2 regions of the Enterococcus italicus genome follow, and region 1 is predicted to be linked to the other one. Evidence: predicted binding sites of a transcription regulator. Region 1 holds the regulator's gene; the other holds the start of a gene.
What was found. The regulator HrcA, encoded in region 1, represses chaperone genes, less so after heat shock. The targets are predictions, from matches to a motif close to TTAGCACTCNNNNNNNNNGAGTGCTAA.

Region 1 (8,870 bases):
TGTAGGGACAGAGACTGTTTTTGATCGCGTTCAGCGCTTCTTTTATGAGTAATAAACTAGAAAATATAGTTCAGTAGACCAGAAAATCCAGAAGTTGCTTCTCAAGCTTTTGGATTTTCTGGTCTTTCGTTGTAGCTAATTGAATATAGCTGCAGATATTGTCTTAATTGCTTCTTAATTTTTTGACAAAGTGACCACACGATGTTAACATTGAAAGGTCAGTTTGAATAAAACATGAAAATTTTTAGGGAGTGTGAAAGATTTGATCAAAGTTCGTGTAGAACATTTAACTAAAGTCTTCGGGAAGCGTCAGCAACAGGCACTCGAACTTGTTAAAAAAAATGAAGCCAAAACAACAATTTTAGAAAAAACAGGCGCGACAGTTGGGGTGTACGATGCCAACTTTGAAGTGAATGAAGGCGAGATATTTGTGATCATGGGGCTTTCCGGCAGTGGGAAATCAACCTTGGTACGCTTAATTAATCGCTTGATTGAACCGTCATATGGCGATGTATTTATTGATGGAGAAGATATCGCAAAAATGGATAAAGAAGCCTTGCGTGACATTCGTCGCCATAAAATTAATATGGTTTTTCAAAATTTCGGTCTGTTTCCACATCGAACGATTCTTGAAAATACTGAGTATGGATTAGAAGTAAGAGGTGTGCCGAAAGAAGAACGAACGGTGAAAGCTGAACAAGCCCTCGCAAACTCAGGATTACTTTCTTTTAAAGACCAATATCCTGACCAACTTTCCGGTGGAATGCAGCAGCGTGTAGGCTTATCAAGAGCATTAGCAAATGATCCTGAGATTTTACTAATGGATGAAGCATTCTCAGCTTTAGATCCGCTTATTCGTCGAGAAATGCAAGATGAACTCTTGGAGCTACAATCAAAAGTTCAAAAAACCATTATATTTATTACACATGATTTGAATGAAGCACTACGAATTGGCGATCGAATTGCTTTAATGAAAGATGGTCAAATTATGCAAATTGGTACAGGTGAGGAAATTTTAACCAATCCAGCCAACGAATTTGTACGAGAATTTGTCGAAGATGTCGACCGTTCTAAAGTTCTGACTGCTGCGAACATTATGGTGCCAGCGTTGACCACCAATATTGAAATTGATGGACCAAATGTTGCCTTAAATCGGATGCGTAAAGAAGAAGTCAGCATGCTATTAGCGACGGACAAAAAGCGCCAACTGAAAGGTAGTTTGACCGCTGAGTCGGCACTTGATGCCCGTAAAAATGGTCAAGCACTAAAAGAAGTCATCGATAAAAATGTCAAAAAAGTTCATCCAGATACTTTAGTAACCGACATCTTTAAATTAATTTATGATTCACCGACGCCATTAGCCGTTGTTGATGAACAAGATCGCTTGATGGGCGTCGTGATTCGCGGGAGTGTCATTGAAGCTTTAGCGGACACGGAGACTTCAGTAAATGAAAAAGAGGGAGACGTGACAAATGAGTAACTTTTTACAACAAGCAATACCTGTTGCAAATTGGGTTGAAAGGGCTACAAATTGGGTGACAAATACCTTTTCAGGACTGTTTCAGGTCATTCAAGACAGTGGCTCTAGCGTGATGAATGGCTTTACGGATGTCCTTATGATGATTCATCCACTTGTGCTGATTCTAGTCGTCAGCCTGATTGCGTTTATCATTTCCGGGAAAAAATGGGGCTTAGTGTTGTTTAGTTTGATTGGCCTTTTATATATCTACAATCAAAACTTATGGTCAGACTTGATGAGTACCGTGACCTTAGTTATTGTCTCAAGCGTAGTGTCGATCATTATCGGGGTACCGCTTGGTATTTGGATGGCGAAAAGCGATCGTGCTGAAAAAATCATTCAGCCAATCCTTGATTTTATGCAAACGATGCCCGGCTTTGTGTACTTGATTCCAGCCGTAGCCTTCTTTGGCATTGGTATGGTGCCTGGGGTCTTTGCTTCAGTTATTTTTGCATTGCCACCTACTGTTCGTTTCACGAATTTAGGGATTCGTCAAATTCCGAAAGAATTGGTCGAAGCGTCAGATTCATTTGGTAGTACAGGCAAGCAACGGTTGTTTAAGCTTGAGTTACCGCTTGCCAAAAGCACAATTTTAGCTGGGATTAATCAAACGACAATGTTAGCATTATCCATGGTCGTCATTGCTTCAATGATTGGTGCACCTGGGCTAGGTAGAGGTGTCTTATCAGCATTGCAACATGCCCAAGTAGGCAATGGTTTCGTTAATGGGCTAGCTTTAGTTATCTTGGCTATCGTGATGGACCGCTTCACCCAATTAATTAATAAGCCCTCACACAAAAAGGAACAAGGACAGATCAGCAAAAAAACCAAACGTGTCGTAGCATTGGTATCAGTCGTAGCCATTTTAGGATCCATTTTTGTTAATGTTTGGCAAACGAAAACCACTCAATCAGCCAATGATGCATCAAAGGGAACCATTCATCTAGCTTATGTTGAATGGGACACTGAAGTTGCCTCAACGAACGTCATGGCTGAAATATTGAGAGAGCAAGGCTACACAGTAGATATCACACCGTTAGACAATGCGATTATGTGGGAGTCTGTCGCTAAAGGACAATCTGATGCGATGCTAGCTGCTTGGTTACCTAACACGCATAAAGCGCAATATGATAAGTACAAAGACCAGGTCACTGATTTAGGTGCAAACCTAGAAGGTGCAAAACTGGGACTAGTCGTTCCTAGTTATATGGATGTGGATTCAATCGAAGATCTAACCGATCAAGCGAATCAAACGATTGTAGGGATTGAGCCTGGTGCGGGTGTTGTTGCTGCAGCAGAAACGACGCAACAAACCTATGCTAATCTTTCAAATTGGACCGTCTCGACTTCTTCTTCAGGTGCGATGATGGTCGCCTTAGAACAAGCGTATAAAAACCAACAACCAATTGTCATTACTGGTTGGTCACCACATTGGATGTTTGCTAAGTATGATTTGAAGTATTTAGAAGATCCACAAGGCACAATGGGTGGCGAAGAAAGTATCCATACAATGACGAGAAAAGGGTTCGCTGATGATTTTCCCGAAGCAAACCAAATTTTGGATAACTTTGAATGGACGACAGATGACATTGAATCTGTGATGTTGGCCATAAACGATGGTCAAACGCCAGAACAAGCTGCGAAAGACTGGATCGAGGCGAACCAAGAGAAAGTCGACGAATGGACGAAATAAGATGATAAAAGCTGAGTCAATATGGTTCAGTTAAAAGCCAGAAAGACCGGAAATTCATAAGTTGCTCAAACTTTTGAATTTGCTGGTCTTTTTGTTTTGCGTTCCATGTATGAAATGGCAATACACAAAAAATGAGGAAGGCGAGCGGGATGTTTGAGAGGATTGGTCGATGCTAACAGGTATTGTTAAAGCAAATTTTTAATCATATATTTTTTCATATTTAATAAATATCTATATAATAAAACAATAAGGTTGGAAAGGAAGTCAAACCAATGTCACTTTTAATTGTATTATTTGCTGCATTAATGATTCCACTTGCGATGGCGCGCTTTAAGATTACAGCTGTGCCAACAGCAATTGCGGAAATTATTGTGGGAATTATTATCGGAAGAACGGGGTTTCAATTCGTTGAAACGACGAATAATTTATCATTTCTCTCTAGCTTAGGGGTGATTATTTTAATTTTTTTATCCGGTATGGAAATTGATTTTAGCTTATTTAAAAGTAAATCATCTGAAGAAAAGGGAACGCAGCCGTTGCCGATGGCGATACTTTCGTTTGTTGCGATACTCGGGACATCCGTGCTATTGGCATTTGTCGTGAAATTTCTTGGTATTTTTGATAATCTTATGCTTTCGACAATTTTGTTTTCAACGATTGCCTTAGGTGTCGTGATTGCGGCACTAAAGGAAAAAGAGTTATTAAGCAAACCTTATGGACAAACGCTATTGCTAATTGCCGTTTTAGGTGAAATCATTCCTTTGCTTGCCTTATCGGCATATGCTGCATTGAATGGCGGACAGTCGGAGCAAATCTGGCTGATACTAGTGATTTTCTTGGTAGCCATCCTGTTACTGTGGCGTTTTCGTGGGATTTATGATTTTTTTGCAAAGGTTGATAAATCGACGACGCAACTCGATATCCGCTTGGCATTTTTTATCGTCTTTACTTTGGTTACTGTGGCTGAAACAGTCGGTGCAGAAAATATTTTAGGGGCATTTTTGGCCGGGATTGTGATGAAGCTCTTGCAACCAAGTGAAAGTACGCAAGAGAAGTTAACCTCAGTCGGCTATGGCTTTTTTATTCCAGTATTCTTTATTATGACCGGGGCCAAGTTGGAGCTAAGAAGTCTGCTTATCCAACCAGAAGCATGGTTAATGATTTTATTATTATTTGTTTGTTTTATGGTAGCCAAAGCAGGGCTCTTTTTTACTATGCAAAAGTCCTTCAATCGCACCAATGCACTGGCCGGCGCATGTATTTCTGCGACAACTATTACGTTGGTGTTACCAACGCTAGAGGTAGCAGCACATTTGGATCAAATTACGGAAGTCCAAGTAGGCGAATTTACGTTAGCGGCGGTCCTTTGTTGTATTCTTGCACCTATTTTCTTTAATAAATTTTACCAATCTACCGAAGAAGAAGAACAATTAACCAAAGTGACTTTTTTTGGCACCAATGTGCTAACAATCCCTGTTGCTCAACAACTTGCAAAAGGCTGGTATGATATTCAAATGGTGACGGACGATCGCGAGCATTATGAAACGTTTCGCAGTGCGATGGATCATGTCTTATTTTTGGAAAATCGCGAAGAACAGACATTGTTTGACAAACAAATCTTCGATGCTGATGTATTGGTACTTGGGTATCGTGACGATGCCATTAATTATGAAATGGCTCAGCTTGCAGCGAAATATGAAGTCCCACGAGTGATTGTCCGCTTAGAGTCACATGACTTAACTGATACGAAGTACGAGCAGCTTCAAGCCAAGGGGGCGGAGTTGTTTAATACCTTTGATGTAAATATTAGTTTACTAAGGGAAATGATCGACTCACCATCTACACTGAAAATGCTGACGGATACGGAGTCAGGACTATATGAAGTATCGGTAAACAATCGTCGATACACAGGGATTCCTATCAAATCATTGCCATTTATTGAAGCAATTACAATCAGTCGTATTTACCGCAACAATGAATTCATTGCCCCCCGTGGAAATACGGTTATCGAACTGGGTGATCACCTGATTTTTACAGGTAACAAAGAAACAGTCAAAGAATTACGGCATGTATTGAGCTTGACGAACTAAAAAATTCCAATCATTCGATTATCTGCGTGATTAATGGTACACTAGGTTCCAATAAAGAAAGTAGCAAAATTTGAGAAAGTCAAATGGCTTTCTCTTTTTCTGTGCAAATAAGACCAAAGGAATGGCATAATGAACACCAACAAACAAAAATCAATGTATATCCATATCCCATTTTGTGAACACATCTGTTATTACTGTGATTTCAACAAAGTATTTCTTGAAGGGCAGCCAGTAGATGAATATGTTGATCGTTTACTTGACGAAATTGAATGGGGAACAAAAAATAAAACTACCTCTTTTCCGACAATCTATATTGGCGGAGGTACACCAACATCTTTAACGGCCACCCAACTTGATAAGCTGTTAGCGGGAATTACCGAGCGAGTATCGCTAGCAGACACCAAAGAATTTACGATTGAAGCTAACCCAGGCGATTTGACGGAGGAAAAGTTGGCAATCATCCAAAATTATGGCGTAAATCGCGTATCGATGGGCGTACAATCCTTTGATGATCGCTTATTAAAAAAAATCGGTCGGAAACATTCGGCGCAAGATGTGACAGAAACTTTGCATTTATTGGAAGCGAAGGGTTTTTCGAATGTGAGTATTGATTTGATTTATGCCCTACCTGGACAGACACTGGATAATTTTCGCCAAACACTAACGCAAGCACTGACCTTTGATTTGCCCCATTATTCGCTTTATTCCTTGATTTTGGAAAATAAAACAATGTTTATGAATTGGATGAGAAAAGGTAATATGGTCCTACCTTCACAGGAAGTCGAGTTGCAAATGTTTGAAGAGACAATTGACGCGATGACCAAGGCGGGCAAATTTCAATATGAAATTAGTAATTTTGCTACACCGGGATATGAATCTCAGCACAATCTAATGTATTGGGACAATGAGGAGTATTACGGTTTTGGTGCGGGGGCAAGTGGCTATGTTGATCAAAAGAGATATCGTAATTTTGGGCCAATCCAGCATTATTTGAAGCCTTTACGCGAAGGAACATTACCAATCTATCAGAGTGAGTCTGTGTTAAGAAAAGAACAAATAGAAGAAGAATTATTTTTAGGTTTACGAAAGTTAGCTGGTGTATCAAAGAAGGCATTTGAAAAAAAATTTGGCCAATCGTTTGATGGAATCTATGGAGATGTCGTGACCAGTCTTGTAGCAAAAGGCTGGTTACTAACAGATGATCAACACGTCGCTCTAACAAAGCAAGGAATGTATGTCGGAAATGATGTCTTTGAGCAATTTTTGCTAGACAAGGAGATAAATTGATGCAGCGAACAGTATAAAATAGAATAAAAAAATCGATTAGCACTCTTTTGTTAAGAGTGCTAATTTTTTAAGGGCAATCTCTTGACATTCTATAGAGATGTGGTATATTTATAATCGTATTAGCACTTAGATATATCGAGTGCTAACAAGGGGTGATGACATGATAACGAAGAGACAACAAGATATTTTGCGTCTTATCATCCAGAGCTATACCGAAAATGAAATTCCGGTTGGTTCAAAAAAGTTGATGGAATCGGGAATTGAAGCGAGTTCTGCAACAATTCGAAATGAGATGAAGGCTCTAGAAGAATTTGGCTTACTAACCAAGACACATTCTTCTTCGGGACGTGTCCCCTCGATTGAAGGGTATCGTTATTACATCAATCATCTATTGGAGCCGATGACTTCTTCAAAAGGGGATGTTGAGCAGATTAGACGTGGATTGAATCGTGAGTTCCACGAAATAAATGATGTGATTCAATATGCGGCTACTGTTTTGTCAAAACTGACCAACTACACTGCTTTATCGGTAGGGCCAAACTTAACAGATCGAATGTTGACGGGATTTCGAATTGTCCCATTGAACAATCGTCAAATTGTCGCGATTATTGTGACAGATAAAGGCAATGTTGAAAGTCAAGTCTACACAATACCAGCAACATTTCAGTCAACGGATGTTGAGAAAATTGTCCAAATTATCAATGACCGCATGGTTAATGAATCATTATGGACTGTCTATCAGCGCTTGCGGACTGAAATACCAATGACCATGAGTCGTTATTTTCAAACGACAGATGGCATTTTAGACTTTTTCGAGCATGTATTAGGAAAGGCGTTTGAAGAACGAGTATATGTCGGTGGACGGATGAATCTTTTGGATTATGAAACAACCCTTGATTCACGAGCCATCAAATCCATGTACTCATTCATGAAGAACTCGGAGCAATTAACCAAGCTGTTCTCATCCAGAGAAGGAGATATTCAAATTCGAGTCGGTGATGAGATAGGGGTTAAGATGCTTCATAATATGAGTTTGATTCAAGCCAACTACTCGATAAAAGATCATGGCTTAGGTACGATTGCATTAATTGGTCCGACAAGTATGCCGTATTCAAAAATGTATGGATTATTGGATACATTCAGTAAAGAACTTTCTCAGAAACTAAATGGGTATTACCAAGAATTAGAATGATTCAATAATATTGGAAAGGAAGTTTGTATAGTGACAGAAGAAAACAAACAAGAAGCACAAGAGCAAGAGTTACCCGAAACTAACGACGAGCAACAAGTGGATGCGACAGAAGAAGCAATTGCTGAAGAAGTCGATCCCATCTTAGCTGAAGTGGAAGACTTGAAGAAACAAGTCGACCAAATGGAAGACAAATTTCTAAGAGCTTCAGCTGAAATTGCCAACATTACTTCTCGTAATCGCAATGAACGTGAATTATTGCAAAAATATCGTTCACAAGACTTAGCAAAAAAAGTCTTACCAGCATTAGATAATCTGGAACGAGCGATGGCAATCGAGGCCAAAGATGAGCACAGCCAAAACCTAAAAAAAGGTGTTGAAATGGTACTCGAAAGCTTGCGTCACGCCTTAAAAGAAGAAGGAATTGAAGAAATCCCAGCAAAAGGTGAAGCATTTGATCCAACTCTTCATCAAGCAGTCCAAACGGTGCCAGCGCAAGAAGGCCAAGAGGCTGATACAATTGTTGAAGAACTTCAAAAAGGTTACAAATTATATGACCGCGTCTTACGACCAAGTATGGTCATTGTTGCTCAATAATAAAGAGATAAAAGAAGAGGAGAGAATCTATTATGACTAAAATTATCGGTATTGACTTAGGTACAACGAACTCTGCTGTTGCCGTATTAGAAGGCGGAGAAGCAAAAATTATTACAAACCCAGAAGGAAATAGAACAACGCCATCTGTTGTGTCATTTAAAAATGGTGAAATTCAAGTAGGTGAAGTAGCAAAACGTCAAGCAGTGACAAACCCTAACACGATTTCATCAATCAAACGCCACATGGGCGAAGCTGGCTACAAAGTTGAAGTTGAAGGAAAATCTTATACACCTCAAGAAGTTTCAGCAATGATTCTACAATACATCAAAGGTTTTGCTGAAGATTACTTAGGTGAAAAAGTTGAAAAAGCAGTTATTACTGTTCCTGCTTACTTTAACGACGCACAACGTCAAGCAACGAAAGACGCAGGTAAAATTGCTGGCTTAGAAGTTGAACGTATCGTAAATGAACCAACTGCTGCAGCATTAGCTTATG
Region 2 (8,870 bases), 200 kb from region 1:
ACATACTCCAAACAAGCAATCCCAAACCAATGAAAATCATCACTACACAAAGAATAAAAATTGGCGTGCCAACAATATCATGTAGCATCTGCCATTGAACCACCATCTTCAGATCATCTGGATACAGTGGTTCACTGCGTAAGCTCATTTTTTGATAGTCTGCAAAACCAATGAGACCAATAGAAATCACAAAAAACAAACTGCTATACTTGAGTTTGCCTAATATACTCCAAATAAATAAAAAAAGAACCCATAAAACAAGCACACCTAAAAAGAATTTACTCGTATGCCATGAAAAGGCAAATTGAATAGCTGTAGCAAATGACAAGTTGTTTTGACACCACTGCAAATAAAGATTACTAAGAAAGGGAAGGATCATACTCCAGAGCATTCCTAAAAAATACAGTCCTTTGATGCGTTTGGACATGGGACAATTCTCCATTCTATTTTTATATACAAAAAAGAGGAAACATTTCTGTTTTCCTCTCGACGTTGTTAACAGAGTCTTCCCCAAAACTTCTGTAAATTTATTATATGATATTCATAATAGAGTTGCAAACAAAACCCTTTTCATTTTTACTAAGTTCATAAAATAGTCTATAAAAGACCATCCATCACCCGAGAAATCGTATCATGCCAGCTTTTCGGGCGATAGATTGCCAATTAATTCATTGGTTATTATTTCCAAAAATCATCAAAAATTGTAATTGGTAAATGGCGTTTGTGTTGTGTTTTTACCCACCAATTTTCGATGGTTTCTTTTGCAGCAGCTGATACTTCTTTGCCTTCTAAATAATCATCAATATCATCATAGGTCACACCTAGAGCCACTTCATCAGCAATCAGTGGACGACCATCTTCTAAATCGGCAGTCGGCACTTTGTTATAAATTTCAGCAGGAGCACCGAGCGCTTGCAATAGTTGTTTGCCTTGTCGTTTGTTCAGACGGAAGATAGGAAGAATATCCGCACCACCATCCCCAAATTTTGTGAAGAAGCCGGTAATATTTTCAGCCGCGTGATCCGTACCAATTACAGCACCTTTTTTCTCACTTGCAATGGCATATTGGGTGATCATTCGCTGACGAGCTTTCATATTCCCCTTATTAAAATCCCCAATACCGATGCCGCTTTCCTCAATCGCCGCTACTTGAGCATCGACAGCTTTTTTTATATTTACACGCAGAGCTACATCTGGTTTTATAAATGTCAAAGCTTTTTGAGCATCAGCTTCATCAGCTTGCTCTCCATACGGTAGACGAACTGCTACAAATTGGTAGTTTGGATTTCCTGTTTCATTTCGTAATTCTTCCATCGCCAATTGAGTCAAGCGGCCAGCTAGTGAAGAATCCTGTCCGCCACTAATACCTAGTACATAGGTTTGTAAAAATGGAAATTTCCCCATATAGCTTTTTAGGAAATCAATACTTTTACGAATCTCTTCCTGTGGATCAATGGTTGGTTTTACGCCTAATTCCTGAATAATTTCTTGTTGCAATGTCATATGACTGCCTCCTTATTCTGTCGCTAAGTCTTTTACGTAGTCGCGAACTTCCGCCATAATCTTCATTTTATGATTCCAGCAATCAGTCGACAAGTCGACTGGGTAGGGCTGCGGATTTAAATCACGCTTGTATTCATCCCATAATGAATCTAATCGTTCTTGTGAGAATTGTTTGATTTCATCAAGCTTCGGTAGCGTATAGGTGAGTTCACCTCTTTGATAAATATCTTGCAAGATAGGGCGTGCATGGAAATCACGTACGGTCTTATTGATGTATGTATGCACAGGATGGAACATAAAAATCTCCTCTTCTTCGCGAGGATCCTCATCCCATAACGTCACATAATCACCTTCTGATTTACCATTTGATTTTCTAGTGATGCGCCACACTTGTTTTTTCCCTGGTGTGGATACTTTTTCAGCATTGCTTGATAGCTTAATCGTATCAATCATTTCGCCACTATCATTTTCAATAGAAACCAATTTGTATACTGCACCTAAGGCAGGTTGATCGTAAGCGGTAATTAATTTCGTACCGACGCCCCAGACATCAATTTTTGCCTTTTGCATTTTTAGACTTAGAATTGTGTTCTCGTCCAAATCATTCGATGCATAAATTTTAGCCTCAGTAAAGCCAGCTTCATCCAATTGCTCACGAACTTTTTTTGAAATGTAGGCCATATCACCACTATCAATCCGAACACCTAAAAAGCGAATCTGATCACCCATTTCACGAGCTACGCGAATGGCATTAGGGACACCTGATTTAAGTGTATCATAAGTATCAACTAAGAAAACACAGTCTTTGTGTGTTTTTGCATAAGCAATAAAGGCATCGTAATCATTGCCATAAGACTGCACGAGTGAATGTGCATGCGTTCCACTGGCTGGAATACCAAAAATTTTTCCAGCTCGAACATTACTCGTCGCATCTGCTCCACCTATATAAGCGGCTCTCGTTCCCCAGATGGCTGCATCGAATTCTTGCGCCCGTCGTGAACCAAATTCTAGTAATGGGTCTTTTCCGATAACTGATTTGATTCTCGCTGCTTTCGTCGCAATCAACGTTTGGAAATTGACAATGTTTAGTAGGGCTGTTTCGATCAATTGAGCATGGGCAATGGGTCCTTCGACTTGAATGATTGGCTCATTGCTAAATACCAAGTCACCTTCCAATGTCGAACGAACATCACACGCAAATCGAAATTCTTTTAGATAAGATAAAAATCCTTCTTGGTACCCACCAACTTCGCGAAGATAAGCAATATCCGTCTCAGTAAATCGTAAATTATTCAAATAATCTACCAAACGTTCCAATCCAGCAAAAATAGCATAGCCATGTTTGAAAGGCATTTCTCTAAAGTAACATTCAAAGACGGCATGCTTATCTGCTCTCCCCAGCTCCCAATACGTTTGCATCATGTTAATCTGATACAAATCTGTATGTAGTGTGAAACTATCATCTGCATATATTTTCTGCATGACCTTAACTCCTCTATCATTTTCTTTCCCTACATTATATCAGACTAGCCGATAAATCGGGAAACAATTCATTTTACTTGGATTCAGCTACTTTTTTATAGACGATACGATTCGTTTTCCTACTAGTCCCTCTTTGGCAGTAAAAACAAAATACAGTTCTTGCTTCGTTTTTTTTTTATGAATTTGTACGTCGCACCACTACTGTCTTTATAGACCGATGTATCTTTTGCTCCTTGATTGACTTGCGTTAGCGTACGTTTTTGATCATCTACTTGATAGGTCAATGTATCATTCGTTTTCGTAAGAGTCATCGTTGTTTGATAGTCATCTTGAGATTCCCACTTGCCTGTCAATCACGACTGGCTCCCAGTCATAATGAAATAGGCCCCTACAAAAAATAGTGCTACTAGTAAAAGCAATGGAAATGAATTTTTTTGTCATGTCCTGTACCCGTTCAGTCAATTCCATATCTATTATTTTACCTGAAAGAAAAGTATAGCGATAGAAAATAGAAAAAAAAAGAACCCCTCGAGAGGGATTCTTTCATCATCTTTCCTACATCATGCCGCCCATCATTGATGGATCCATTGCTGGTGCAGCAGGTTTTGCAGGTTCTGGCTTGTCAGCGACAACTGCTTCAGTCGTTAATAATAATGCAGCAACTGACGCAGCATTTTGTAATGCAGAACGAGTCACTTTAGTTGGGTCAACGATCCCAGCTTCAAGCATATTTACCCATTCACCTGTCGCAGCATTAAACCCAATACCAAGTTCAGAACGTTTTAATTTGTCAATGATCACTGAACCTTCGTAGCCGGCATTTTCAGCGATTTGACGAACTGGTTCTTCAAGTGCACGAACAACGATTCGTACCCCTGTCGCTACGTCGCCTTCTGCTTCAACAGCGGCAACTTTTTCAATAACATTGACTAATGCTGTACCACCACCAGAAACCATACCTTCTTCTACGGCAGCACGAGTAGCATTTAAAGCATCTTCAATGCGAAGTTTTAATTCTTTTAATTCTGTTTCAGTCGCAGCACCGACTTTAATTACAGCCACTCCACCAGCTAATTTCGCTAGACGTTCTTGTAATTTTTCACGGTCAAAATCAGATGTTGTGTCTTCAATTTGTTTGCGAATTGTTTGAACACGTGCATCAATCGCATCTTTGTCGCCAGCCCCTTCAACAATCGTTGTGTTGTCTTTATCGACAACAACTTTGCTAGCACGACCTAACATTTCGATTGTTGCGTCTTTTAATTCAAGACCTAAGTCTTCAGTAATGACAGTACCACCTGTTAAGATAGCAATATCTTCTAACATTGCTTTACGACGATCACCAAATCCCGGTGCTTTTACCGCAACAACATTAAATGTTCCACGAATTTTATTTAGGACAAGAGTTGGCAATGCTTCACCGTCTACATCATCAGCAATGATTAATAAAGGTTTGCTTTGTTGTAAGATTTGTTCTAATAATGGTAACACGTCTTGAATGTTTGAGATTTTTTTATCTGTAATCAATACATAAGGATTATCAAGGACAGCTTCCATCTTGTCGTTATCAGTCACCATGTATTGAGATAGGTAACCACGGTCAAATTGCATCCCTTCAACGACATCTAATTCTGTTTCGATTCCTTTTGATTCTTCAATAGTAATGACGCCATCGTTGCCGACTTTTTCCATCGCATCAGCAATATAATTACCGACTTGTTCGCTACCTGATGAGACAGCTGCTACTTGCGCGATAGCTTCTTTCGTATTCACGATAGATGAGATTGCGTGCAATTGCTCTACAGCTGTTTTTGTTGCTAATTCGATACCACGACGAATGCCTAGTGGGTTCGCACCAGCTGTCACATTTTTTAAGCCTTCACGAACGATTGCTTGTGTTAAAACAGTGGCAGTAGTTGTACCATCACCAGCAATATCATTTGTTTTTGATGCAACTTCTGAAACTAATTTTGCACCCATATTTTCAAAATGATCTTCTAATTCGATGTCTTTGGCAATTGTAACACCATCATTAGTAATTAATGGCGAGCCAAATCCTTTTTCTAATACGACATTACGTCCTTTAGGGCCTAATGTTACTTTTACTGTATCCGCTAATTTATCTACACCACGGAGCATTGCTGCACGCGCATCTTCTGCAAATTTAATATCTTTTGCCATTTTCATTTCACCTCATTAGTAGTAGTTTATATTATTCAACGATTGCTACGATATCTTTCGCAGCAAAAATCATGTATTCAGTACCCTCATATTTCACTTCGGAGCCTGCGTATTTTTCAAATAATACGGTGTCGCCCACTTTCACTGGAACAGGTGCAGTTTCGCCATTATCTAATACGCGACCTTCACCCACTGCAACAACAACCCCTGTTTGTGGTTTTTCTTTCGCAGCAGAAGCCAAGACAAATCCTCCGGCTGTTTTTTCTTCTTCTTTTGATACTTCGATCAATACTCGATCACCTAATGGTTTTAACACGGTCTATCCCTCCAAAATTAATAGATTTTTTTATTGTTAGCACTCTTATCTTTAGAGTGCTAACTTACAAAATTAATATTACTCATTTTTCTAATGTTATGCAAGTCTTTTCCCTTTTTTTCTTAAACTTTTTCCACGGAGAAAAAACAATGATTGTATCTTAACTAGTAATCATTATACTAAACTTAAAAGGGGGAGTTTTTTTGACCATACGAAAATACGGTCTATTGACCATTCTCATCTATGTTATTTGCTATTTCTCACCAGCGCTGTTTCCCACTATCACTTCTGCATTATGGGCTACGATTGTTTTTTATTTAGGTGGCGCTCTTTTGCTCGCTTGGCTGTATCACATCAGTCAGACAACACTCGCATTTGAATCCAAACCAAAACCTTGGAAAACGATCATCATTTGGGGGGTAGCAGGAATCTTCTTAGCTATTTTTGTACAAAATATTGCTAGCCAAATTGAAGTGAGTGTATTAGGAGAAGCAAGCAGTTCTCAAAATACGAATACTATTTTGTCTTTTATTAAAAGCAACTATTTGTTTATTCTAGCCGTATCAGTAGGCGGTCCGATTTTAGAAGAATTTGTCTTTCGGCGGGCGCTGATTGGTCTGTTAGAAACGAAAACACCTTTATGGTTTGCGGTGATTGTCAGTAGTTTAGTCTTTGCGATAATTCATGATGATGGTCATATCTTACTATACACTGCTTTGGGCCTTGTATTTAGTATGCTTTATATCAAAACCGGACGCATTTGGACCTCGATTATTAGTCATGTTGGGATGAATACTTTAGTCGTTGTCGTATCGTTATTTATGACCTAATCTAAGGCAAAATGGTTCATATACAAACAAAAAAGCCACCAATCCAGAAGTTATTTCTCAAACTTCTGGATTGGTGGCTTTTTTGCTTATAGTTGCTTCTATCTCGCTTTTATGCAGATCTGTGCACAATAAGTCAAAAATCCCCAAAATTGACATGCAATTTTTGAAATTTCCGAACTTATTGCTCAGATCTAATCGCTTTTGTCACAACCTTAATTAGATAGCGAATAAGTGGGTTGCTTTATCAGGGTCGGTGTCGTAGATTTGAAAAGCTTCACCAACACCTCTATCGTACTCTTTTAAGGTGTTTTCCATTGTAAGGTGTGCCAATTCTTTCAGATTGTTTTCACGGCTGAGGTGTCCTAAGTAAATGCGCTTAGTCGCATCTCCTAAAATATCATTCATGACCAAGGCGCCGTCTTCATTTGATAAATGACCTTTATCACCTAAAATTCTTTGCTTTAATGGCCAAGGATAGCCACCCATTCTAAGCATTTGTAAATCATGATTGCTCTCCATCAAATAGGCATTTGCATTGCGAATAACTCCTCGAACATGGTCGCTACAATACCCAGTATCCGTAAGCATAACAAAGGACTTGCCATCTTTGTTAAATTTATAAAATTGTGGTGCTGCTGCGTCATGTGATACGCCAAAGCTTTCAATATCTAAATCACCAAACGTCAATGTAGCGCCCATATCAAAAATAAACTTTTGCTCAACTGGTACATTACCGATTAGTGGCGCCATGGCTTCCCATGTCTTCTCGTTCGCATAGATTGGCAAATGATACTTGCGCGCTAATACCCCTACACCATGGATATGATCACGATGCTCATGCGTGACAAAAATCGCATCCAATTCAGCTGGCGTTTTGCCGACTTCTTGCATCAATGATGTGATTTTTTTGCCACTTAGTCCAGCATCGATTAAAATTTTCTTTTTTTCACTCTCGATATACAAAGAGTTTCCTGTGCTTCCACTAGCCAAAATACTCACTTGAAAAGCGTTTTGCTTCATCATTCTTTGAAAACTCCTTCTATTGATTTTCTTGTTCGAGTATACTCCATTGCTTAATAATTTTCTACTTTCCGAACAGAAGCATTTGTGATGATACGATTACTAAAGGCGTTAACGATTTCTGTTTGCGTTGATTTATCCGCCTTTTCAATAGAAACGAACCACGCCGGTACATACACATTTTGTCCGCGAACATTCAATATCAAGGTATAGGCTAATTGAATCCATTCAATCGTCGCTTTTTTGGCAATCCGATTATTGATATATAACGTATTAACGGCATCTTTTTCAGAATAAAGCGTCATTTTTTCTCGTAAAGGTGTTAAATTGGCGACATATGTCTGTGTGTAGTTTTTGTTCACATATTGGCCATTCTCACTAGCAAACGAAAAGACTAGCTGACTGGACGAATCGTTGATTGGAATTCCTTCATACGATTGCGTGGCAGTTAACTCCACTTGATTCTCACCAATTGTCGAAAAATGAACTTGATACGTATAATCTGAACCATTCATTACCCTTTTTTTCCAATAAGTTTGGCTTGCTTTAGCCAATTGCTCTTTATCTTTTACGAGAAAATGCTCAGATAATGTATGCGTCAACTTTGTTCCATCGAAAGTCGTCGTGCCATCATTTAGTAATTTTTTATTATCGGTCGCATTTTCATTATAGAGTGACTGCATGGTCGTTGCCGTACCCGAGAGATAATAGCCTGTCTCTGATACACTCGAAAGCGTCCCATCATAGGTAATGTCATCATTTTCTAATCGTTGCTCGATAGCGATTTTTTGACTGGAAGTTGTGATAATGCTTTGATCGTTTCTTGAACCAATATAGACATTAATTAGAAAGATATTTACGCCTAAAAAAGCGATGAAAAAAATCCATTCAATGCGCTTAAATCCCATTTTAGTCGTCCTCACTTTCTTCAAATTGCTTCAGCAAAGTATCCGACTCTTGCCAGTGATTATCGTAATTGACATACCAAGTAGGAACCAAATCAACGACACCTGTATCTTTAATATCATTCCATTTGTATCCAATAATAAGGGCTGTGAGTTTTGTCAGATCAGCACCTTGACTTTTCAACTCTTCTAGTACCGTTTGACTAGCAGGTATTTGAACTGTTTGATCGGACGGGATTGGTACTTGGATTGTATTCATATTGGCATCGATACTGACAGACCACGAGTCCGATTGCCGATTTTTCGAAAATGAAGTCGTTACTAACCCCTCTTTATTGGTACTAAAGACAGGATATCCCTCCACAAATACCCGATAATCAATCGTGTTGCCATTGCGATTCATAAAGCGTAAGTTCCCGTAATTCGTTCCGAGATAGCGAATGTATTGGTAGCTTGCCTTATACAAATTATCGTCGATATTCGTAATATTGGTATCACGAAATTCGACAAGACTGTCTTGTATTTGCACGGTCATAATCTCGGATTGATCGACAATCATTAAGTCTGAACTATCATCACTACTTTTTGCATTAGAAGGATTCGTAAAGAAGCTATCGCGAAACAATGTAAACG

Region 2: a site for HrcA is predicted at 5,519-5,545, ahead of groES (co-chaperone GroES). Genes of this name have one in related genera too.

The regions. Positions count from the first base shown of each region.
Region 1 covers NZ_JAMRVB010000001.1:659,795-668,664, forward strand. Annotated here, with positions in the region: gene NE257_RS03205 (GntR family transcriptional regulator) at 1-52, shown strand, start outside; gene NE257_RS03210 (quaternary amine ABC transporter ATP-binding protein) at 263-1,480, shown strand; gene NE257_RS03215 (ABC transporter permease/substrate binding protein) at 1,473-3,212, shown strand; gene NE257_RS03220 (cation:proton antiporter family protein) at 3,485-5,302, shown strand; gene hemW (radical SAM family heme chaperone HemW) at 5,432-6,589, shown strand; gene hrcA (heat-inducible transcriptional repressor HrcA) at 6,750-7,781, shown strand; gene grpE (nucleotide exchange factor GrpE) at 7,809-8,375, shown strand; gene dnaK (molecular chaperone DnaK) at 8,408-8,870, shown strand, end outside.
Region 2 covers NZ_JAMRVB010000001.1:459,074-467,943, reverse strand. Annotated here, with positions in the region: gene NE257_RS02170 (LTA synthase family protein) at 1-427, opposite strand, end outside; gene nadE (ammonia-dependent NAD(+) synthetase) at 679-1,503, opposite strand; gene NE257_RS02160 (nicotinate phosphoribosyltransferase) at 1,516-2,985, opposite strand; gene NE257_RS02155 (hypothetical protein) at 3,108-3,338, opposite strand; gene groL (chaperonin GroEL) at 3,541-5,166, opposite strand; gene groES (co-chaperone GroES) at 5,198-5,482, opposite strand; gene NE257_RS02140 (CPBP family intramembrane glutamic endopeptidase) at 5,686-6,312, shown strand; gene NE257_RS02135 (MBL fold metallo-hydrolase) at 6,529-7,335, opposite strand; gene NE257_RS02130 (two-component system regulatory protein YycI) at 7,386-8,240, opposite strand; gene NE257_RS02125 (YycH family regulatory protein) at 8,242-8,870, opposite strand, start outside.